2 regions of the Streptomyces luteireticuli genome follow, and region 2 is predicted to be linked to the other one. Evidence: riboswitches for the same ligand, from Rfam matches in the RefSeq annotation. Region 2 holds a riboswitch; the other holds the start of a gene.

Region 1 (3,394 bases), 4.0 Mb from region 2:
CACCGTGGCCGAGACGGCCGAGGCCGGCGAGGCGGAGCTGGTGCGGCTGATCGGCAAGGCCCACGGGGCGTCCCTGCACGCGCTGGCGACGGGCCACGACGACCGGCCCGTGGTGGCGGAGCGGGACGCGAAGTCCGTCTCGGTGGAGGACACCTTCGCCGAGGACCTCACCGACCGGACCCGGGTCCGGCTGGAGCTCGCGCGCCTCGCCGACCGGTGCGTGCAGCGGCTGCGGGGCGCCGGGCGGTCCGGGCGCACCGTCGTCATCAAGGTCCGCCGTTACGACTTCTCCACCCTGACCCGCTCGGAGACGCTGCGGGGGCCGACGGACGACCCCGCCGTCGTGCGCGAGGCCGCCGCGCGGCTGCTGGAGGGGGTGGACACCTCGGAGGGCGTCCGGCTGCTGGGCGTGGGCGTCAGCGGGCTCGCCGACTACACCCAGGAGGACCTCTTCGCCCAGGCGCGGGCGGCCCGGGCACCGGAGGCGGACGCCGTCGCGGAGCCCGAGGAGCGGCCGGACGCCGGGGCGCGCCCGCGGCAGTGGCTGCCGGGGCTGGACGTGGTCCATGCGGAGCTCGGGCGGGGCTGGGTCCAGGGCAGCGGCCTCGGCCGGGTCACCGTGCGCTTCGAGGAGCCGTGGTCGCCGGGCCCGGGGCGGGTGCGGACGTTCGCCGTGGGCGACCCGGGGCTGGAGCCGGCGGAGCCGGTGCCGTTGTTGCGGCCGGGTGGGCTTCCGTACGGGGGCGATGCGGGGGCGTCGTCGGGGGAGGGTGGTGCTTCTGCTGCGTGACCGGTGGGTTTCGGTGGTGGGCGGGACGTTGCCCCCTGCACCCCACCGGGGCTCCGCCCCTGGGCCCCGTGCTGCGTTCAGGGCCCGGAGCCCTCGGCCGCGTCGGGGCCCGGGTTCCGTTCGGGCGGGGGCGGCGGGTCCTCCGGGACGTCCAGGCGGTAGTGGTGGTACAGCCGCAGCTCCTGCTCGGGGGAGAGGTGGCGGCCCACGCCCAGGTCGGGGGCGTCCTTGATGAGCGCGCGCTCGTAGGGGACGCGCAGTGTGTCCCCCACGAGCGCGCTCGGCTTCAGTGGGACGAACGCGTCGCGGCCGAAGAGCCCGGTGCGTACCGCCGCCCACTCCGGCGTGCCCGTCGCGTCGTCGAGGTAGACCTCGTCCACGGTGCCGATCCGCGCGCCGTCGCGGTCGTAGGCCTTGCGCCCGATCAGGCTCCGGGGGTCGATGTCGGTCTGCACGGTTCCTCCCATGGGCCACGTCCGTCCCACTGGGTTCCCTGGTACGGCTGCCGCAAAGCCCATGAAAACCCTTGGGGGGCATGAAAAGCCGCAAAGGAGGAAGGAGCTCTCGGGAGATCCGCCCGCGACATCGCCGCTGGTAGGCTGGCGGTTGGCCGCTGACCCCGCGCGGGAGAGTCCCCCTGGGACCCGGACAGGTACCGACCTGGAAGGGTTCGACGGGGGCGCCGAAGGAGCAACTCCTCCCCGGAATCTCTCAGGCACACGTACCGCGCGGACGAGGTCACTCTGGAAAGCAGGTCGGGCCCCGGTCCTCGCACCATGCCGAGCCCCCCTCACCGACGGTGAAAGCCGGGCTGCCCGTAGGGGCCCGGTGAAGCTCTCAGGTCCAGTTGACAGAGGGGGAGGCCGTCCGGGTACCCGCGCCGTGGTACCCCTCGCAGGTCGTATGACCAGGAGGCCCCCGCAGATGACAGCCCACCGCATCGCCCTCTCCGACCTGGAGCGCGGCACTCCCTTCGCGAACCGCCACATAGGCCCCGACAGCGGGGCCCAGGCGAAGATGCTCGCCCAGGTCGGCTTCGGCTCGCTCGACGAACTCACGGCCGCCGCCGTACCGGACGTGATCAAGAGTGCCGAGGCGCTCCGGCTGCCCGGGGCCCGCGGCGAGTCCGAGGTGATCGCCGAGCTGCGCACCCTCGCCGACCGCAACCAGGTGCTCGTCCCCATGATCGGGCTGGGCTACCACGGCACGTTCACCCCGCCGGTGATCCTGCGCAACGTGCTGGAGAACCCGGCCTGGTACACGGCCTACACGCCCTACCAGCCGGAGATCTCCCAGGGCCGCCTGGAGGCCCTCCTCAACTTCCAGACCGTCGTCGCCGACCTCACCGGGCTGCCGACCTCCGGTGCCTCGCTCCTCGACGAGGGCACCGCGGCGGCCGAGGCGATGGCGCTCTCGCGCCGCGTCGGCAAGGTCAAGGACGGCGTCTTCCTCGTCGACGCCGACACCCTGCCGCAGACCGTGGCGGTCATCGAGACCCGCGCCGAGCCGACCGGGGTCGAGGTCGTCGTCGCCGACCTCTCCGCCGGCATCCCCGACGAGATCGCCGGGCGCGGCGTCTTCGGCGTCCTGCTCCAGTACCCCGGCGCCTCCGGTGCCGTACGCGACCTGCGGCCGGTCGTCGAGCAGGCGCACGAGCTGGGCGCGATCGTCACCGTCGCCGCCGACCTGCTCGCGCTCACCCTGCTGACCCCGCCCGGGGAGCTCGGCGCGGACATCGCCGTCGGCACCACCCAGCGCTTCGGCGTCCCCATGGGCTTCGGCGGCCCGCACGCCGGATACATGGCCGTCCGCGAGCAGTTCGCCCGCAGCCTCCCCGGCCGCCTCGTCGGCGTCTCCGTGGACGCGGACGGCGACAAGGCGTACCGCCTGGCCCTGCAGACCCGCGAGCAGCACATCCGCCGCGAGAAGGCCACCAGCAACATCTGCACCGCGCAGGTCCTGCTCGCCGTGATGGCCGGCATGTACGCCGTCTACCACGGCCCCGAGGGCCTGACGACCATCGCCCGCCGGGCCCACCGCTACGCCGCGCTGCTCGCCGCGGGGCTGCGCGCGGGCGGCGTCGAGGTCGTCCACGGTGCGTACTTCGACACCGTGACCGCCCGGGTCCCCGGCCGGGCCGACGCGGTTCTCGCGGCGGCCCTGGAGCGCGGGGTCAACCTCCGCAAGGTGGACGCCGACACCGTCGGCATCGCCTGCGACGAGACCACCGTCCGCGAGCACCTGGCCGCTGTCTGGGCCGCGTTCGGGGTGGAGGCCGACGTCGAGGCGCTCGACGCCGCCACCTCCGACGCGCTTCCCGAGGAGCTGCTGCGCCGCTCCGGCTTCCTCGCCCACCCGGTCTTCCACCAGCACCGCTCCGAGACGTCGATGCTGCGCTACCTGCGCCGCCTCGCCGACCGGGACTACGCGCTGGACCGGGGCATGATCCCGCTCGGCTCCTGCACGATGAAGCTCAACGCCACCACGGAGATGGAGCCCATCACCTGGCCGGAGTTCGGCGCGCTGCACCCCTTCGCCCCTGAGGAGCAGGCCGCCGGCTACCTCACGCTGATCCGTGAGCTGGAGGAGCGGCTGGCCGAGGTC
Region 2 (3,394 bases):
CCGCGGGCGGCGGTGAACTCCAGCCCGGCGGCGGCCAGGAAGGCCGTCGGCTCGTCCTGCCAGTCGGGCTCGAAGAGGCGCACCCGGCCGCCGGTGGGCTCCCCCGCCAGCCGCAGCTGTCCCGCGCGGCACAGCTCGGCGACGGCCGCCGGGGGCAGCGGTGCGCCCACCGTGCCACCGGGGTTGAGCACGATGCCGGCCTGCGGGGGCAGTCCGCGGGCGAACTCGACGGCGGGGGCCACGGCGAACGGCATCCGGTCTCCGGCGCCGCGCAGGAACTCCGCGTGGGAGCTGAAGACGGGGACGAACGCGCCGCCGTCGAGCTCCACGGTGGGCAGGTCGAGGTCGGCGCTGTCGGGCCCGCCGCCGTTGGGCAGGGGGATCCACACGCTGCTGCGGCCGAGCGCCTCCACGATGCGGGCACCGGCGGCGGGGTCGCCCGTGGCGGAGGCGAGGGTGCGCTCCAGGTCGTTCGCGGGCCAGTCGTGCCCGTACTGCTCGGGGATGCTCATCCGTTCCAACCGCCGTCTCGTGTCACTGGGGTTCGCCTCGCGTCACCGGCGCAACCGCATCCGCACCTTAGCCGCTGTCCCCCCGTCAGACGCTGCCCACCGTCAGGAAGTGCCCGGGCCGGGGCCGCCGAAGACCACGGACCCCAGCGCGTCGGCCGAGGCGCGGTCCAGGAGGACGACGGAGGCGGCGCCCGCCGGCGCCCGGCCCCCGGCGGCCGCGGCGACCAGGCGCTCCATGGCGCCGCGGTGCCGGGCGAAGGCGGGCGCGGAGACGGTCCGGCCGCGGGCCCGCTGACCGGCGAGCGCGGTCCCCGGGGCCACGGCGAGCAGCAGGACGTGCAGATCCGTACCGCGGCGGCGGGCCTCGCGGGCGAGCCAGCGGCGCACCCAGCCGGCCCGTCCGCAGTCGTGCACGACGACGCTCGCGCCGGAGCGCAGGGCGCCGCGCAGTCCCACGTAGTGGACGGCCCGGACGAGGGGCCGGTAGAGGCCGTACGGGAGGCGGGCGGGGAGCCGGCGCTCCAGGCGGGCGCGGGTGTCCTGGGAGTCGACGCGGCGCACCGGCTCGCCCCGGCCGTCGAGCGCGGGCGCCAGCCGCCGGATGAGGGTGGACTTGCCGCTGCCGGGCAGCCCGGAGACCACCAGCAGATCGCCGGTGCGGTACCGCAGTTCGCGGAGGGCGGGCCCCGCGCGCATGTCCCGCACCGGGGCCCCGGCCCCGGAAACCTCCGCCTCGACGTCCGTTCGCACGGTCCCCGCCCTCTCGTCACCCGCCCGTCGCCGTCGGTGTACCCGAACCGGGTAAAAGAAAAGTAATGCAATGCGATGGTCTCCGAACGGCCCATCGCACGTCCGTACGTGCAATGATGTGCGCGCCAACTGCACGACCAACTGCATACCGGCCGCTCGAATCCGCGCGGGAGAGTTCCGGCACGTCGTGTGCCGGGCGCCGAAGGAGCAAGTTCCTCCCTTGAATCTCTCAGGCCCCGATACCGCACGGGCGAGGCAGATCTGAAAAGCGGGCCGCCATGGGCGGCCCCACCCAAGGTGCAAGCCGAGCGCCCTCCAGGGGGTCCCGGTGAACCTCTCAGGTTCCGATGACAGATGGGGAGGCTTCACTGTTCGACGCCTCGCGACCGCCTGCCCGGGAGTTCCCGCTATGCCCCCTGAGAACGCAGCCCCCCGCCTGACCGCGCTCGACGCCCTGCACCGCGGCCTCGGCGCGACGATGACCGACTTCGCCGGCTGGGACATGCCGCTGCGCTACGGGAGCGAGCGCGACGAGCACCTCGCCGTCCGCACCCGCGCCGGCCTCTTCGACCTCTCCCACATGGGCGAGATCACCCTCACCGGCCCGGAGGCGGGCAAGGCCCTGGACTTCGCCCTGGTGGGCAATCTGTCCGCGCTGGCCGTGGGCCGCGCCCGGTACACGATGATCTGCGACGAGCGCGGCGGCATCCTCGACGACCTGATCGTCTACCGGCTGGGCGACGAGGAGTTCATGGTCGTCGCCAACGCCTCCAACGCCCAGGTGGTGCTGGACGCGCTCACCGAGCGGGCGGCGGGCTTCGGGGCGGACGTCCGCGACGACCGCGAGAACTACGCGCTGCTCGCCGTCCAGGGCCCGGCCTCCCCCGGCATCCTGAAGTCCGTCACCGACGCCGACCTGGACGGCCTCAAGTACTACGCGGGCCTGCCCGGCACCGTCGCGGGCGTCCCGGCCCTGATCGCCCGTACGGGCTACACCGGCGAGGACGGCTTCGAGCTGTTCGTCGCCCCCGCCGACGCCGAGAAGCTGTGGCAGGCGCTCACCGCGGCGGGCGCGGAGGCCGGCCTGGTGCCCTGCGGCCTGTCCTGCCGCGACACCCTGCGCCTGGAGGCGGGCATGCCGCTCTACGGGCACGAGCTCACCACGGACACGACGCCCTTCGACGCCGGGCTCGGCCGGGTCGTCAAGTTCGACAAGCCGGGCGACTTCGTGGGGCGCGCGGCACTGGAGGCCGCCGCCGAGCGCGCCGCGAGCGCCCCGCCCCGCAAGCTCGTGGGCCTGGTGGCCGCCGGCCGCCGGGTGCCGCGCGCCGGCTACCCGGTGGTCGAGACCGGCTCCGGAACGGTGATCGGCGAGGTCACCTCCGGCGCCCCCTCCCCCACCCTCGGCAAGCCGCTCGCCATCGCCTACGTGGACGCGGCCCACGCCGCGCCCGGGACGCCCGGCGTCGCCGTGGACATCCGGGGCAGCCACGAGGAGTACGAGGTCGTGGCGCTCCCCTTCTACAAGCGCGAGCGCTGATCCACTTTCCCTTCGGTTTCCTCTTCCGTCTCACCTGTCAAGACCCTCCCTGGCTTCGCCAGGGGCCCAGTCAAAAGCACTGTCCCGCGTACAGGAGAATCGACCCATGAGCAACCCCCAGCAGCTGCGCTACACCAAGGAGCACGAGTGGCTGTCGGCCACCGACGAGAACGGTGTGGCGACGGTCGGTATCACCGAGTTCGCGGCCAACGCGCTCGGCGATGTCGTCTACGCCCAGCTCCCGGCGGTCGGTGACACGATCACCGCCGGCGAGACCTGCGGTGAGCTGGAGTCCACCAAGTCGGTCAGCGACCTCTTCGCCCCCGTCACGGGCGACGTCGTCGAGGCCAACCAGGATGTCGTGGACGACCCGTCGCTGGTGAACTCCGCCCCGTTCGAGGGCGGCTGGCTGTTCAAGGTGAAGATCACGGACGAGCCGGCGGACCTGCTGACCGCCGACGCGTACACCGACTTCGCCGGCTGACCCCGCCCCCCTCCTCCTCGTCCAGGAAGAACTCATGTCGCTTCTGAACAGCTCCCTCCATGAGCTCGACCCCGACGTCGCCGCCGCAGTCGACGCCGAACTCCACCG

Evidence for each region. Region 2 has a riboswitch for glycine ahead of gcvT (glycine cleavage system aminomethyltransferase GcvT). Riboswitches for the same ligand answer to the same signal wherever they lie in the genome.
Region 1: another riboswitch for glycine. It lies ahead of gcvP (aminomethyl-transferring glycine dehydrogenase); the one in region 2 lies ahead of gcvT (glycine cleavage system aminomethyltransferase GcvT).

The regions. Positions count from the first base shown of each region.
Region 1 is NZ_CP167927.1:1,815,066-1,818,459, reverse strand. Features, by position in the region: gene AB8735_RS07415 (DNA polymerase IV) at 1-790, shown strand, start outside; gene AB8735_RS07410 (PRC-barrel domain-containing protein) at 868-1,257, opposite strand; glycine riboswitch at 1,405-1,527, shown strand; gene gcvP (aminomethyl-transferring glycine dehydrogenase) at 1,715-3,394, shown strand, end outside.
Region 2 is NZ_CP167927.1:5,813,141-5,816,534, reverse strand. Features, by position in the region: gene AB8735_RS26225 (enhanced serine sensitivity protein SseB) at 1-512, opposite strand, end outside; gene AB8735_RS26220 (AAA family ATPase) at 615-1,262, opposite strand; glycine riboswitch at 1,420-1,517, shown strand; gene gcvT (glycine cleavage system aminomethyltransferase GcvT) at 1,672-2,802, shown strand; gene gcvH (glycine cleavage system protein GcvH) at 2,909-3,286, shown strand; gene glyA (serine hydroxymethyltransferase) at 3,321-3,394, shown strand, end outside.